Regions from separate parts of the Paenibacillus terrisolis genome, predicted to be linked through region 1. Evidence: riboswitches for the same ligand, from Rfam matches in the RefSeq annotation. Region 1 holds a riboswitch; each other region holds the start of a gene.
The links. Region 1 has a riboswitch for cyclic di-AMP ahead of ACI48K_RS00460 (KamA family radical SAM protein). Riboswitches for the same ligand answer to the same signal wherever they lie in the genome.
Positions count from the first base shown of each region.

Region 2: linked by a shared signal. The riboswitch ahead of ACI48K_RS08695 (hypothetical protein) and the one ahead of ACI48K_RS00460 (KamA family radical SAM protein) in region 1 are both predicted to bind cyclic di-AMP.
Region 3: linked by a shared signal. The riboswitch ahead of ACI48K_RS23785 (C40 family peptidase) and the one ahead of ACI48K_RS00460 (KamA family radical SAM protein) in region 1 are both predicted to bind cyclic di-AMP.

Region 1 is NZ_JBKFGG010000001.1:93,296-98,208, forward strand. It holds gene ACI48K_RS00455 (methyl-accepting chemotaxis protein) at 1-637, shown strand, start outside; gene ACI48K_RS00460 (KamA family radical SAM protein) at 705-1,871, opposite strand; cyclic di-AMP (ydaO/yuaA leader) riboswitch at 2,035-2,175, opposite strand; gene ACI48K_RS00465 (cobyric acid synthase) at 2,205-3,788, opposite strand; gene cobS (adenosylcobinamide-GDP ribazoletransferase) at 3,831-4,637, opposite strand; gene ACI48K_RS00475 (bifunctional adenosylcobinamide kinase/adenosylcobinamide-phosphate guanylyltransferase) at 4,634-4,913, opposite strand, start outside.
Region 2 is NZ_JBKFGG010000006.1:223,971-228,883, reverse strand. It holds gene kdpB (potassium-transporting ATPase subunit KdpB) at 1-998, opposite strand, end outside; gene kdpA (potassium-transporting ATPase subunit KdpA) at 1,029-2,699, opposite strand; gene kdpF (K(+)-transporting ATPase subunit F) at 2,729-2,809, opposite strand; gene ACI48K_RS08700 (signal peptide protein) at 2,806-2,913, opposite strand; gene ACI48K_RS08695 (hypothetical protein) at 2,942-3,340, opposite strand; cyclic di-AMP (ydaO/yuaA leader) riboswitch at 3,462-3,641, opposite strand; cyclic di-AMP (ydaO/yuaA leader) riboswitch at 3,745-3,940, opposite strand; gene ACI48K_RS08690 (hypothetical protein) at 3,938-4,507, opposite strand; gene ACI48K_RS08685 (hypothetical protein) at 4,591-4,913, shown strand, end outside.
Region 3 is NZ_JBKFGG010000046.1:14,883-19,795, forward strand. It holds gene motA (flagellar motor stator protein MotA) at 1-253, opposite strand, end outside; gene ACI48K_RS23765 (hypothetical protein) at 449-742, shown strand; gene ACI48K_RS23770 (4a-hydroxytetrahydrobiopterin dehydratase) at 907-1,206, shown strand; gene ACI48K_RS23775 (c-type cytochrome) at 1,299-1,658, opposite strand; gene ACI48K_RS23780 (GNAT family N-acetyltransferase) at 1,828-2,331, opposite strand; gene ACI48K_RS23785 (C40 family peptidase) at 2,566-3,045, opposite strand; cyclic di-AMP (ydaO/yuaA leader) riboswitch at 3,050-3,187, opposite strand; gene ACI48K_RS23790 (C40 family peptidase) at 3,441-3,932, opposite strand; cyclic di-AMP (ydaO/yuaA leader) riboswitch at 3,937-4,072, opposite strand; gene ACI48K_RS23795 (hypothetical protein) at 4,294-4,913, opposite strand, start outside.

The DNA.
Region 1 (4,913 bases):
TGAGCAAATGAAAAACGTTGAAGCGGCCGCCGGAAAAACGCTGGATCACATCCATGTTTTGAATGAACGTTCCGAATCGATCGCGACTGTGGTAGGAACGATCACGGAAATTACGAAACAGATTAATATTCTCGCTTTGAATGCCGCAATCGAAGCCGCGCGCGCCGGTGAACACGGCAAAGGTTTTGCGGTCGTCGCCGAGGAAGTTCGCAAGCTGGCGGAGCAATCGCGAAGCGCCATGGAAGAAATCGCCGAGAATTTGCACAGCATCCGGGAAGAATCCGAAAACTCCGTAAGCGCCATGCGTCAAGCCAGCGATGAAATCGTGTCCGGCACGGATCGCGTGAAAAAGGCCGGACTTGCGTTCGAACAGCTGACGGAGCTGATCCAGAACATCAACTTGACGATTCAATCCGTCTCCGCCTCTACACAGGAAGTATCGGCAGGCACGGAAGAAGTCACCGCTTCCGTCGAGGAATCCGCCAACATTACGTCCAAATCGCTTCAAAGTATGGAGCAAATCGCCCAGTATTCCGGCGAACAGCTGGAAGAAATGAAATTACACACGGAAACGGTCCGCAAGCTGCATGAGCAAGCCTTATCCCTGAAGGAATCCGTGGAGAAATTCCAGGTCTAGCTTGCATCGGACCCTAATCATTAAAAAACGCCCCTTCTCGACCATTGATCGAGAGGGGCGTTTTTGCTTATAGAAAATAGGCTTCATGAATATCGGTTAATTCATTCACGGATGCAATTCCTTCCGCTTTCTTCTTCGGCTTATTCCAATAAGCCTCGTTCCCGGGCAGATCGTCAAACCAGGAGGCGTCATCCGGGCATTCAAGGACCATAAACTTTCCGTATTCATGATCGCGGGATTGATGGTATTTCAAATAAGCCAAGCCGTTTTCGACAGCTAAAATTTCGATTTTCCCGGAGGTATGGCTCATCGATAATCTGACCCGTTTGCCAAGGCCGGAGGTTCGGGCTTTAGCCTCCTCCACAATCCGGTATGCTCTTTGCAAAGGAATGACAAAATCGGAATTTCCGGCAACCGGACGGTTGATAAAGAAATAGTAGGGCGTAACGCCGGCCCAGGACAGCTTATCCAGCAGTTCGCCAAGGACGGCAGGGTCATCGTTGATGCCTTTCAGAACAGGGGTTTGGTTGACGACAATCGCGCCGGCTTCATGCAAAGCTTGGAAGCAACGTTTGGCTTCAGGTGTAATTTCTCGGGGATGATTGATGTGCGCCATGACATAAATGCGCTTTTCAACGGTGGAAAATTCTTTGATCAGCTCCAGCAATTCGGGGTCCTCATATATCCGCATAGGATTAAAGACGGGGATTTTGGAGCCAAGACGGATGATTTTTACATGCTCGATGGCGCGCAGCCGCTCAAGAATCGAACGAAGCTTGCTTGTCGCCAGAATCAGGCTGTCTCCTCCGGTCAGCAGAACATTGTTGATTTCGGGATGCTGCGAAATGTATTCAATGCCCGGGGTTACATCCGCCATCGCTTCTTTCACATCGTTTCGGAACAATCGTTTTCTGAAGCAATAACGGCAATAAGCGCCGCATACTTCCGAAACGATAAGCAGCGCGGTCGTCCCGTATTTGTGCTGGCAGCCGGGGACGACATAGTTGGTGTCCTCGTCGGAAGCATCCCATCGGCCGTATTCTCGCAATTCTCCCGTATTCGGTATAACGAGCTTTCGGATGGGATCCTGCGGGTCTTTCCAGTCAATCAAGTTCAGATAATAGTCGTTCGCCCGAAATACGAATTTGTCCGTAATGGGACGCAGCTCTTGGAGTTCCCGTTCGGACAACCCGCTCACTTTCGCAATGTCGGTAATATACTTCGGTTGTGCCATAACCATCTCCTCCTTTGAATGTGCGACTCATAAAGAAGAAGCATCGGGAACCTGCCTCTTGCAGCAGCGAATAACGAGCATTCCGCCGAATCTCGGGATCAAAGGTCATAAAAAACAAAAAGACCCCGTAAAGGGTCAATGTCTTAAAGCTTAAAATGGCACTTTATGACCCATCCACTGCAAACGAGGTTAGCTGACGGGCTCGGGAAAGATGGTTCCCTACGTGATCAATCAACGATTCGCCCCAAAAGATGGTTCCCCCGCTTTTCGACTTTACTCGTCGAAAACTAAGCGTAATTATATGCTATACCATAAAAGGCCCATTTGTCAAAATTAGTTCGGCTCTGCCATGCGGATTCCCGCGATTTCATAAACCCGGTCCATATCCAGATGATTCCTAATGTGATCGGCGAGGCGGTCAAACGCGGCCTCTTTGCGCGATACGGCCATAAAGGTTGTGCCCAGCGGCTCGAGCCCCTTGGCGATACGCACCGCATCCAGCCAGGAACGCCGCCACTCATCGTTATGAAATAACCCGTGCAAGTAAGTGCCAAATACGCGGCCATCCGGCCTGGAATAGCCGTCATACCTCTCCTCTTCCTCACCATGCCTCCGGATCATAAAGAGGTTCATGGCATCGGCTCCCGGAAGAAGCGCCGTATCCCCGGCGTGAATCTCGTAACCTTCGATCGAAATGGGCTTGCCCGAAGGATGAAGCGGAACAGGGTGAGCGGTCGCCACTTTGCCCTCCGCCCTTACCGTCGTTTTCCCGGGGAGAAAGGTTGTCGTGAGCGGAAGCCATCCGAGCCCCTCGGCTTCGCGCGAAACTTTGGATTCCACCGCATCGGGATCATTCAGCCGCTTGCCCAGCATTTGGTAACCGCCGCAAATCCCGATGAGCTGTGTATGCGGCCGGCCGAGAATGTGCTCCCGGATACCTTTGTCCAACTGCTGTCCACGCACAAAATCCAAATCTCCGATCGTGTCTTTCGTTCCCGGCAAAATGACGATGTCCGGATCGCCAAGCTCCGACAGCTTGTCAACATAACGGAGCGATACGTCGGACTCGGCAGCGAGGACGTCAAAATCCGTAAAATTGGAAATTCGCGGGTAACGGATCACGGCGATATCGACATCCTTATCCTTTTGCGGCCGGGAAGGATAAGTGTCCAATATGACCGAATCCTCGGCTTCGATTTCCAAATCGGGCAAATAAGGGAGCACGCCAAGGACGGGAATGCCGGTGCGCTGTTCAAGCCAATCAAGCCCCGGCTGCAGCAGCGAGAGGTCGCCGCGGAATTTATTGATGATGAAGCCTTTAACCCGGGCCCGTTCCGCAGGCTCCAGCAGTTCCAGCGTACCGACGAGAAAAGCAAACACGCCGCCGCGATCGATGTCTGCGGCCAGAATAACCGGGGCATCGGCCCAGCCGGCCAGATTCATGTTTACGATATCGCGCTGTTTCAGATTGATTTCGGCCGGGCTGCCGGCCCCTTCCATCACGACGATATCGTATTGACCGCGCAGCCGCCCGAGCGCCTCCATGACCAACGGCTTCGCCTGCGGGAGGAATTTCTCCCGGTAGTCCGCAGCGCTAAGATCCTGTAGCGGTTTGCCGTGGACGACGATCTGGGAGGCCATTTCCCCCGTCGGTTTCAGCAGCACCGGATTCATATCGGTCGTTGCCGGAATGCCGCATGCTTCGGCCTGAATGCCCTGGGCTCGGCCGATTTCCTTGCCGTCCCAGGTAACGTAAGAATTAAGCGCCATATTCTGCGATTTATACGGCGCCGTCCGCAAGCCATCCTGTTTGAAAATTCGGCATAAAGCCGTTACAATCACGCTTTTGCCCACATCCGACGCCGTCCCTTGAATCATCAAAACCGCCCCAAGGGGGGCGGATGTACGAGATGCCATGTCTTGTTTCCCGCTCCTTTATCGTTCATTGTTCAGGTCCCGTCACCGGAATACAATCACGGTCAGCAAAAGCAGCAGAGCCTCCAGGCCCTCGTTCAACGCGCCATAGGTATCGCCGGTAAGTCCTCCCAGTCTGGAGCTGATCCGGTTTGCGGCCAGCGTCCCGGCCCCCCAGGCAACAAGCGGCTGAAGGACAAAACATAGCCCCGTTTGAACCCAGGAGAGCTGCCCGCCGGCAGCGGCGGATACAAGCACCCAGGATGCCAACGCCAAAGCGGCCGCGATCCAGGTTGCCGCGGCGGTATCGCGCGCGGTGAAGCCGCGAAATTGCCCAGCTAGCCCTTCCCCCTGCCGCGCCAACGGCCAGGAACGCATCGCCCGGGTCATAAACCAGCGGCTCCATACCGGCGCCGTCAGCAGCGCGGCTCCCGCAGGGAACAGGCCGCGTTCCAGCAAAGAGGCGATCAGGGACATTTTGAGCAGGAGCAGCAAAACGCAAGCCAGCACGCCCATCGCGCCGACGCGGCTGTCCTTCATGATCTCGAGCATCTTCTCCCGCGAACGATAGCTCAGCAGCGCATCCGCAGAATCCATCCAGCCGTCCAAATGCAGCCCCCCGGTCAACCAGACCCACACGATCAGAGTAAGCACGGCGGCCGGCAAAACAGGAAGCGCCCAGGACGACAAAGCCGCCCAAAACGAGACGCATACGCCGATCGCCGCCCCAACCAGCGGGTAGTGACGGGCGCTGCGCCGCATCAGCTCCGGCGTAAAATCCAGTTCCGTGCGAACCGGAAAACGGGACAGAAATTGAAATGCCGCTAAAATGGGTCTTTCCTTCGAATTCATAGACGATACTCCCTGCTTTTCAGTTCAATCGGAATCCCGGCCGTCACCAAAAATACTCGATCGGAAACGGCGGCCATCTTACGGTTCAAAGTGCCCGCCAAATCCCGGTACAATCTTCCGAGCGGATATTCCGGCACGATCCCGCTGCCCACCTCGTTGGTCACAAAAACTAAAGTGCCGGGAAAACGTTCGGCCTCCGCAACAAGCCGGCCGATCTCCCCGGCGACGGATTCCGCGGCATCCCTGCTGTCGCCTGCGGCAAGCAATACGTTGGAC
Region 2 (4,913 bases), on a different contig from region 1:
GCCGCCCACTCGGCGGCGTCATTTACGCTCTCTCCGCCGACGGGAAGAAATTCGCTGGCCATCCGGTTTCCGTACGTGATCGTCCCCGTTTTATCCAAAATAATCGTATTGATATCCCCGGCCGCTTCGACCGCTTTACCCGACATCGCCAGCACGTTGAACTGTGTAACCCGATCCATCCCGGCGATGCCGATCGCCGAGAGCAAGCCGCCGATCGTCGTCGGAATCAGGCAGACCAGCAGAGCAACAAGCATCGGGACTTCGATATTGACATTCAGAAAATTCCCGAAAAACGGCAGCGTCACGACGACCACGAGAAAGATGAGCGTTAAACTGATCAGCACGGTGCTCAGGGCGATTTCGTTAGGTGTTTTTTGCCGTTTTGCGCCTTCGACGAGCGAGATCATCCGGTCAAGAAACGATTCGCCGGGATCGGTCGAAATCCGAACCTTGATTTGGTCGCTGATGACCCGCGTGCCGCCCGTAACCGAACTGAAGTCGCCGCCCGCTTCCTTGATGACCGGAGCGGATTCCCCGGTAATCGCCGATTCGTCGACAGAGGCGAGGCCCTCAATCACCTCGCCGTCGCCGGGGATAAACTCGCCCTGCGCCACCACGACGATATCTCCTTTGCGCAGCTCGGTGGAAGGAATTTTTTTAATGACGGTACCGCTGATTTTGTTGGCCGTAATTTCTTTTTTCGTCTTTTTCAGGGAATCGGCCTGCGCTTTGCCGCGTCCCTCAGCCAATGCTTCGGCAAAGTTTGCAAACAGCACTGTGATCAGCAGGATTAGCGAAACCGTAAGGTTAAACCAGGCCGGAATATCTCCGCCGAAAGTGCCGGGCGCAAAAGCCAAAATCAAGGTGATGACAAAACCGACCTCCACGACGAACATGATCGGGTTGCGAATCATGACCCTAGGATCCAGCTTCAGAAAAGATTCTTTGATCGCGTTTTGTATAATTTCTCCGCTGATTGCGGATTTTTTTTGACTCATGGCAAAGATCCTCCAATCTCCTTTTCAAGCTTAAGGCAGCAGTGTCAACTGTTCGGCTATCGGTCCAAGCACGAGCCCAGGGAAGAACGTGAGCGCTCCTACAAGAACGACGGCCCCGATAAATACTGCCCCAAATAACCCCGTGTCCGTACGGAACGTTCCCGAAGATTCCGGGACTTTCTTCTTGGCCAATAACGATCCGGCTACCGCCAGCAGTGTGACGACAGAGAAGAAACGGCCCAGGAACATCACGATGCCGGTGGAAATATTCCAAAATGGAGTATTGTCGCCGAGTCCCTCAAAACCGGAACCGTTGTTCGAAGCGGACGAAGTAAATTCATACAACGCCTGTGTCAGACCGTGAAAGCCAGGATTTGAAATCGTGTCCGGAAATAACCACAGAGCTAATGCCGTCGGCACCAGAATAATGAAAGGAGGAATCAGCATCGTGAGCGCAACCAGCTTCATTTCCTTGCCTTCGATTTTTTTGCCTAAAAATTCCGGCGTGTGGCCGACCATCAGACCGGCCAGGAATACGCCGATAATCGCGTACATCAGCACGTTCATGAACCCTGCCCCCGCGCCGCCAAAAACGGTGTTGAGCATCATATTGGATATCGCCACAAACCCGCCGAGCGGAGTTAACGTGTCATGCATCGTGTTCACGGCCCCGGTTTCGGCAGCGGTTGTCACGACTGAATAAAGAGACGATTGCGCAACGCCAAAGCGGACCTCCTTGCCCTCCATGCTGCCCTGATCATGCTGGATGCCATAGCTGTTCAGCACCGGATTCCCATGGTATTCGGCTGTTAACGAGATCACCAGCATGATGATGAACATCAGCGACATGGAAAGGAACAGCACGCGTCCCTGCTTGGCGTTTCCGACGATCTTCCCGTACGTAAACGGAATCGCTGTACCGAATACCATCATGAGCAAAATTTGCAGCAAATTGCTGATCGCGTCCGGATTTTCGAACGGATGTGCCGAGTTGACCCCCAGAAACCCGCCGCCGTTCGTGCCGAACATTTTAATCGACAGCAATGAAGCGACCGGACCTCTGGCAATCAGTTGATCGCCGCCTTGAAGCGTATGGGCAAGTGCCGTAGGCTCCAGCGTTTGCGGAACGCCAAGGGCGACAAAAACAAGCGCCATCACGAACGCAACCGGCAGCAGAATGCGAGTAAGCGCACGAACCAAATCGACAAAGAAATTACCAAGCTGCTTGCCGGCGAGTCCGCGGATAAAAGCGATTGCCGCAGCCAGCAAAGTGGCTGGAGACACAAACATCATGAACACAATCCCGATCATTTGCGACAAATACGATAATCCGCTTTCGCCGCTGTAATGCTGCAGGTTCGTATTGGTCATGAAGCTGATCGCCGTATTAAAGGCGAGCGTCGGTTCTATGTTCGGAACTCCGCTTGGATTAAGCGGCAGATAGGACTGCGTCCGAAATACAAGGTAAACCAGCAAGATCATAACCCCGTTGCTGACCAGGACCGACGCGGCATATTTTTTCCAGGACTGATTTTCCCGTCGGATCCCGCCTATCGCGTATATTAATTTTTCGATGGGGCCAAAAAACTTATCCAGCCCCGTCTTCTCATAATCGAAAACTTTGGCCATATACAATCCGGCCGGACGAGCCAGAAGCAATGCGAGTAGCAGCGTGACTCCAATGGAAAGAATGGCAACCATTTCCTTCATACCCTCCTAAGACAACTGAGTTAAAACTTCTCCGGATTCAATAAAACATACAGCAGATACACAAACATCAAAAAAACGATAACCCCCAAAGCCCAAATCATTGTTCCGCACTTCCTTTATCAATCACTCTGCTCGCCCAGGACGCAATTCCGAGGCAAAATACCGTTAAAATCACAAACGAACCGATCATAATCACATCAAGCATTCCAGTAGTACCTCCCCTTCTTGCGTGTTCAAGGTATTAAAAAGGAAACATTGTCGCCTTTTGAATAAATAACATAATCTGCTCCAAGCGCTTTGTAGACGAGTCTGGAATTTGTTCCGTGGACGATGACATAGATCGGCTTTCTCGTCCAGGACTGGCAGATCTGAATATACAAACAGCACAGCGGCAAACTGTTTTCAAATAGATACACAGGGCCAATTGGCAAATCGGGAATCAACCACGAATCATGTTTTTTAGTATCCACTTTAATAATGTGCTTTATGCCTAATTTATCCATCCGCCGCTTCTCTTTTTCATTGTTGGTCAATACGGCAAACGGCAGATTCTTGATTTGCAATGTCCGAATAAATTCCAATCCCGCTTTCGTAGGCGCAGAAACCAGAATATATTCTTCCTCATGATTCATGATTATTCTCCTCCAATTTAGTAGCCGAAGGCGCAAAAAAAGAAGCCCTGCGAAAAGAGAGAACTAAGTCGCCAGCTTCTTCAGGCACGTTTAATGAAACGCGTCTATAGTCGACAGATGTTTGGACTCTCTTTGGACGCTTGCGAAGTTAGCTGCCGGATTCGGACGCAAGAGTCGCCCTACCCCGGACAAAGGCTGCTCGAACCATGCCCGGCGATTCACCCCATGGAAGCCGCCTGGCGGCTTTCGATTGGTTCCCCCGCTCTTTCTCGTTTTCAGAAAGATTCAGCGATTTTTTTCATTATGACTATAATTTTTCAAATTTAAACGCAAAAAACCACAGAGGCTTAGGAGCCCTGTGGTCTTGTTCCGATCACAAGCTTCATCATCCTCTCTCCGGAGCGGTATAAACCGTTCCTCGCTTTCGAGGTTAGCTGCCGGATTCGGACGGTGAGAGTCGCCCTACCTCAAAGAAGGGTCCATGGCCGTTCTTCTTTAAGGATTCACCCCGGATGCGCATTCGTCCGGCTCCCACACCAGACTTACGCTCATCATTTGGTTCCCCCGATTTCCTATTCGGAAATTCAGCGATTGAATTTAAATAGTAATCATTGTTATTTCATGAACGTATCTTACTCTCGGCATGCTATCCTGTAAAGAATATGCGAAAAGCATGACTACTCCAATCCGGCGTTTTTCTGTGGGGAACCACACTAAAACTCTCGAATACTCTTCCGAATTCGGTATTTCTTCACTTTTCTCAAAATCCATCCGATCCCCGGGCTGGGTTTCGGCAAATTCGAAGTCGAAAATGCCGGAAGCTTCGGCTTCCCTTGATGCATAGCACGCTGGTCCGCGTTGGGCCAGCTTTGCCGGCGTTCCGGTCAGCCGGAGTGAGCCCGGCATCGAGGATGAGCTGCTCGTGCGCAGTTGAGTCGGTCCCGGCAAACTTTCCTTTTGCTGAACAGGTCCTTCCTGGCCTGGAATCAACAATAAACGGCAAACGGCGATTTCTCGAATAGCGGTACAAAATGGCCTTGTTTCACTCCGAGACCGCATTTTCCTGAAAATAGCGGTGCAAAAGGGCCCTATTTTCGGCAAACCGGCCAAAACCAAGTGAAAAGGAGCTCTTCTGAATAAATAAGGCCATAAAATGGCGCTATTCATCCAGAATGAGGCCTCTTCAGTGGAATAAGGCTATAACAGGCCGCTATTTCAAGAAGTGACGGACGGGTGAGGTGTTTGGGTTGGTGTTTGGGTTGGTGTTTGGGTTGGTGTTTGGGTTGGTGTTTGGGTTGGTGTTTGGGTTGGTGTTTGGGTTGGTGTTTGGGTTGGTGTTTGGGTTGGTGTTTGGGTTGGTGTTTGGGTTGGTGTTTGGGTTGGTGTTTGGGTTGGTGTTTGGGTTGGTGTTTGGGTTGGTGTTTGGGTTGGTGTTTGGGTTGGTGTTTGGGTTGGTGTTTGGGTTGGTGTTTGGGTTGGTGTTTGGGTTGGTGTTTGGGTTGGTGTTTGGGTTGGTGTTTGGGTTGGTGTTTGGGTTGGTGTTTGGGTTGGTGTTTGGGTTGGTGTTTGGGTT
Region 3 (4,913 bases), on a different contig from region 1:
CCATAAACAGCGTAATGAGTTCCGCCTTGCTGATCATTTTCGGTTTTACGACCGTCATTTTTAGCAATTTAGGGAATTTCTTCAGTTCCGTCATCGGGAAGGCCATGAACAAAGTGGCCGCCGTACCGACGAAGATGATGACGAAGGCTGCAGGGTTGGAAACCAGGCTTGCGATAGGCGCCCCTTTCAGGAACATCCCTACAATAAGCGCTATGAGTCCGAGAATAAGTCCGATAATTGATGAAATTTCCATTGTACACCTCGTCCTTGAGATAAATTGATTCCAATCTTTGGCCAAACCGCATCCTTGCAGATTGACTCCTTTGGTTTTTCCAAAAAAATGATTTATCTACTTTATCGACAGATTTCCGTTTTTTTTTAAGTGGTTTTTTCCGGTATAATAAGATCACAGCCTGAAGAACAGGGTCAAGAAGGGAGATTGTTGCCCGTGGGAGTAAAGCACGGTAGGGACTATGAATATATTCTGGCAGATTTGACGGCCGCAGTCGGCCGCATCTCGGATAGCTACGAATTTTTCGAAATGGAGCAGGAAGATTGGGAACGGTTGTCTGCTGAAGAAAAAAATGAGGTATGGGAGGCGCTGGCCGAGGATCTGTTCTACGGGCTTGGGACGGAACCCGTGATTTCGGTAGGAAGCGCGGTTGTGATTTACGATGCCGAGACGCATCGGATAAATTTCCTTATCGGGGAAGAAGAGCTTACCTCCATCAAGCTGGTTTGATGGCAAACAAAATATTTAATAATAGATGATGTTATAGAGTCTCTTTGGACTAAGGCGCATGAAGATGAGATCAGGGGAATACAATATGTAGCAAAGAGCCCGGCACAACATCAGTGAAACCGTTATCTAAAGGGAGCTCTTGAAGAGAACGGGGAGGAAGAAAAATGCCGTTTACACCGCAGGAAATAGAGGCGCACCTGGAAAAATTGGAAGGATGGGAGCTTGAGGAAGGACGCTGGATTTACCGAAAATATACGTTCTCCAATTTTATGAAAGGGATTGCTTTTGTGGATGAGGTCGCCGCCATTTCGGAGGCGTTTAATCATCACCCTTTTATCACCATTGACCACAAAACCGTGACGCTTCGTTTAACAACTTGGGAGGAAGGCGGAATTACGGCGATAGACATCAAAGAAGCCCAGCAATATAATGAGGCATTTGAAAAAACGCGTTCCGCCGATTGACGGGTCGAGGGCGATTAAATCGATAGCTTGCCAAAAAGCCCGCCAGGAACTTCAGGTTCCCGGCGGGCTTGCTTTGCTTTGCGCCGATGCCGTCATTTTTTCTCGGAGAGCCACATCGCGACGTTAGCAATTTCCTCATCTTTCAAACGATCTTTGAATGAAGGCATCATTCCGCCCTTGCCCTTGGTAATAATTCCATACAATTCGTCAGCCGTCAGCTCCGCTCCGATCTTCTGCAGGTTGGGACCTACCTGTCCCTGCAGCTGGTCTCCATGGCAACTGATGCAGTTCGCCTCAACCGTGGCTTGGGCTTGCTCGGCATTTAAAGTAACTGCGGGCATTTGAGGCTTAGCCTCCTGTTCGGTTTGCTCCCTGCCCGGCAGGGTGAACATCAGCACGACAGCCAAAGCGCATGCCGCGAAAAAAAGTCCGCTCATGATCCACTTTTGCATTCCATCGCCCCTCCATATGTAAGCTACCATTTCCATTATAACGGAACAATATGGTGGATCATAGCCTTTATGTCAAAAATAGCACACAATCAACGAAAAATACTGCCATTAAAGTGCAATTTATCATAGGCGATTTGTCGGTTTGGTCGAATGCAGTTGCGAGCGGCACTTACGCAAGACCGGGATCTCCACGGTAGACCATACAGTAAAAGGGTTTGGATACGCCTCCGGGGGTCATTTTCTCGTATAGGTCGGTGATCGTAAAGCCAGCTTTCTGGTAAGCCCGGATCGCCCGGTTGTTCCAAGTGAGAACCTCCAGATCAACCTCGTGGTCCGGATTTCTGCGAACCGCTTCTTTTACGATTGCGGAAACAAACGCCTTTCCGTGGCCGTGTCCGCATAATTCAGGCTTCATGCCAATTCCTAAGCGTGTTACGCCGGTAAGGGGGAAATATTGGGCGAAACCCGCCATTACTCCGTTCTCGTCTAAAACGGAAACATATTGCTCGGCCCGCAAAACCGGGTTGCCAAACTCCACATCAAGCGCTTTCATTTGCTCCCACGGGAGCCAGCCATAAATATCGTAAGGGGAGTCGTAACGCCAGGTGCAGATTTCCGCGCCATGACTTTCCTCCATGGGAACGACATGAAATTCCGGGATAAACTTATCCATCTTTGCGCCTCCTTCTAATGTAGGAATGCCGTCACTAAGATGAACTCCGTAGAATCTTGTAACCTCACTCTACCGGGAAAAGACGGGCTTGTAAATATTCAATTGAAACACGCAGGAAAACGGTAACCTTTCGCGGGCTTATCTCGTTATATAAGCAGGGAACAAAAAACCGCTCCGATTCCGGCAAGAATCAGGGCGGCTCCAAAATAGAGGGTCAAATAAAGATTCATGAAATCAGTTTGCGGCAAATACGGAAAATTTGTATTGGCTCAGAATTCTTTTCGCTCCAACGTAACGGTTGTTGTAGTAGTTGTTGCTCAGCTTGTCGATGCGGATGCCTTTTGAGGAAGAGGCGTGCGCAAAGCTGCCGTCACCGACGTAGATGCCAACATGGGATACTCCGTTGCCAAGCGTATTGAAGAAGACAAGATCGCCCGCTTTCAAGTTGCTTTTGGCTACCGGCGTTCCTTGCTTGTATTGGGCGGTTGATACGCGAGGAAGCTGAACGCCGATTTTGCTGAACACGTATCTGGTAAATCCGGAGCAATCGAACCCGGCAAGGGTGGTTCCTCCGAATTTGTAAGGTGTGCCGTATACGGATTTGACGACACTGCTCAAAGTAGTCGTAGTCGGTGTGGCCGCAAAGGCACTTCCGGCTCCCATAGTGAACACCAAAGCCAAACTCGTTACCGCTGCTGCAATCGTCTTTCTCATGATGTCTTGCTCCTTCCGAGGCCTGCGAGGTTAGCTTAAGGATTCGGTTGAAGGTTCCCTATGATCCCTTTGGAGCGAGATCAATTCACCCTGATGTGGTTCCCCCGTTTCCCGTGCACCGGGAATTCGGCAGTTTTGTTGTAGTATGTGCACAAAAACAAAGTTACAGCAAAGATTACAAAGTTGTTACTATTGCCTTTGGTTATTCTACCAAACGCGCCCAGCTTTGACAAGTTCGATGCCTGATATTTAAGAAAAAGAAGGCTTAAGTCCTGATTGAAATGGCCGTCAGCCGGGTAATGATTCCTAGATGGGAAATACCAAATAAATAGAAAAAACCCGCAAGAAAATGATCGAAGCATCGAATCACTTTCTTGCGGGTTTCCGGTTCCTGATTATTCTACGTTGTCTTGCTCAGCGGAATCTCCTGTAACGTCTTCATATTTGTCGGTACTCATAACGCGTTTAGCGCCAACATAACGCTCAACATAATACTTTTCGCTTAATTTGCTGATGACTACTCCATTGGAAGAGGAGGCATGAGCAAATTTCCCGTCGCCTACAAATACTCCTACGTGTGAAACGCCTTTGCCGGAAGTGTTAAAGAAAACCAGGTCGCCTGGGATCAACTCATCTTTGGAAACGGCGGTTCCCATTTTGTATTGAGAGCCGGATTGATGAGGAAGCTTGATACCAAGCTTAGAGTACACGTACATCGTAAATCCAGAGCAATCGAAGCCTGCTGTGGTTGTTCCACCGGATACATAGCTGGATCCAAGAGCCGAATCGACTACAGTGTCCAGTTTGGAATCCGCGAAAGCGCTACCAGCTCCAATTGTGAAAAGAATGGCAAAACTTACTGCTGCTGCGGCTAACTGTTTTTTCAAGAAGTTATGCTCCTTCCAATGCCTACGAGGTTAGCTTGAGGATTCGGTTGAAGGTCCCCTATGATTCCTGACTTCGGAATCAATTCACCCAAAATGGTTCCCCCGTTTCCCTGGCGAAGGGAATTCGGCTCTTAGTTCACACCTGAAATTACTAGTTCGTCATTCAGTAGAAGATTCTTGCCAAAGGTGACAAAAATGATTACAAAACTGTTACTGAAATTGTGCTGTTGTTATTGTAACAAATACAGGCATCTTTTGGCAATGGTTAATTAACAAGTTTAAGAGGGCACTTTAACGCACAAGGCCCCCGCGTATCCGCGGAGGCCTTGTGCTTTCAAGGTTTGAAAGTGGTGAAAAAAAATTAACTATTTTGTGACTTGGCTTGCCAGAGCCGATATTGAGAGGTGACTCTCCATATTTTAAACGCGCTGCGAATAAGAGGATAGGATTGCTGCAGAATCAGGGCGAGAAGGCCGGTCCAAATCCAAGAAACCGTGCCGAATAAAGTGAAAAGAACAAGTCCGAAAGCGATGAGAATCAGGGATATGGCGAGACCCTGAAGAAGATGCCTGAAACAAATCAACAGGGAATTCCATACACCGGCTTTGAACAAGTAGCCAAACAATGCGAACAGCAAGGTTTGCCGGATGAACCATCCGTAAGCGAGCCAGCCCAGCACATAGCCGAGGATCGTTAAGGAGGATGGCAGGTCAAGTCCTTTTTGCAGCAGGCCGGGCCACAGAGAGGTCAGCTTTGGAATAATCCAGAGCGAAGGCAGCAAAGTAAGCGCAAGCTCCAGGATATAAAAAAGGACAACCGGCTTCCAGAATTCCTTCATTCCCTGAAAAAGAGGAAGCCCCGTTCCTCTGGCGTCATTTGGAACAAGTCCGTAAAGAATTCCGGCCTGGATTAAGGGGGTCATCAGCAGACGGACCGCAGTCATGCCAATCAGCAGCCAGAAATACAGGCGTACATCCGGGT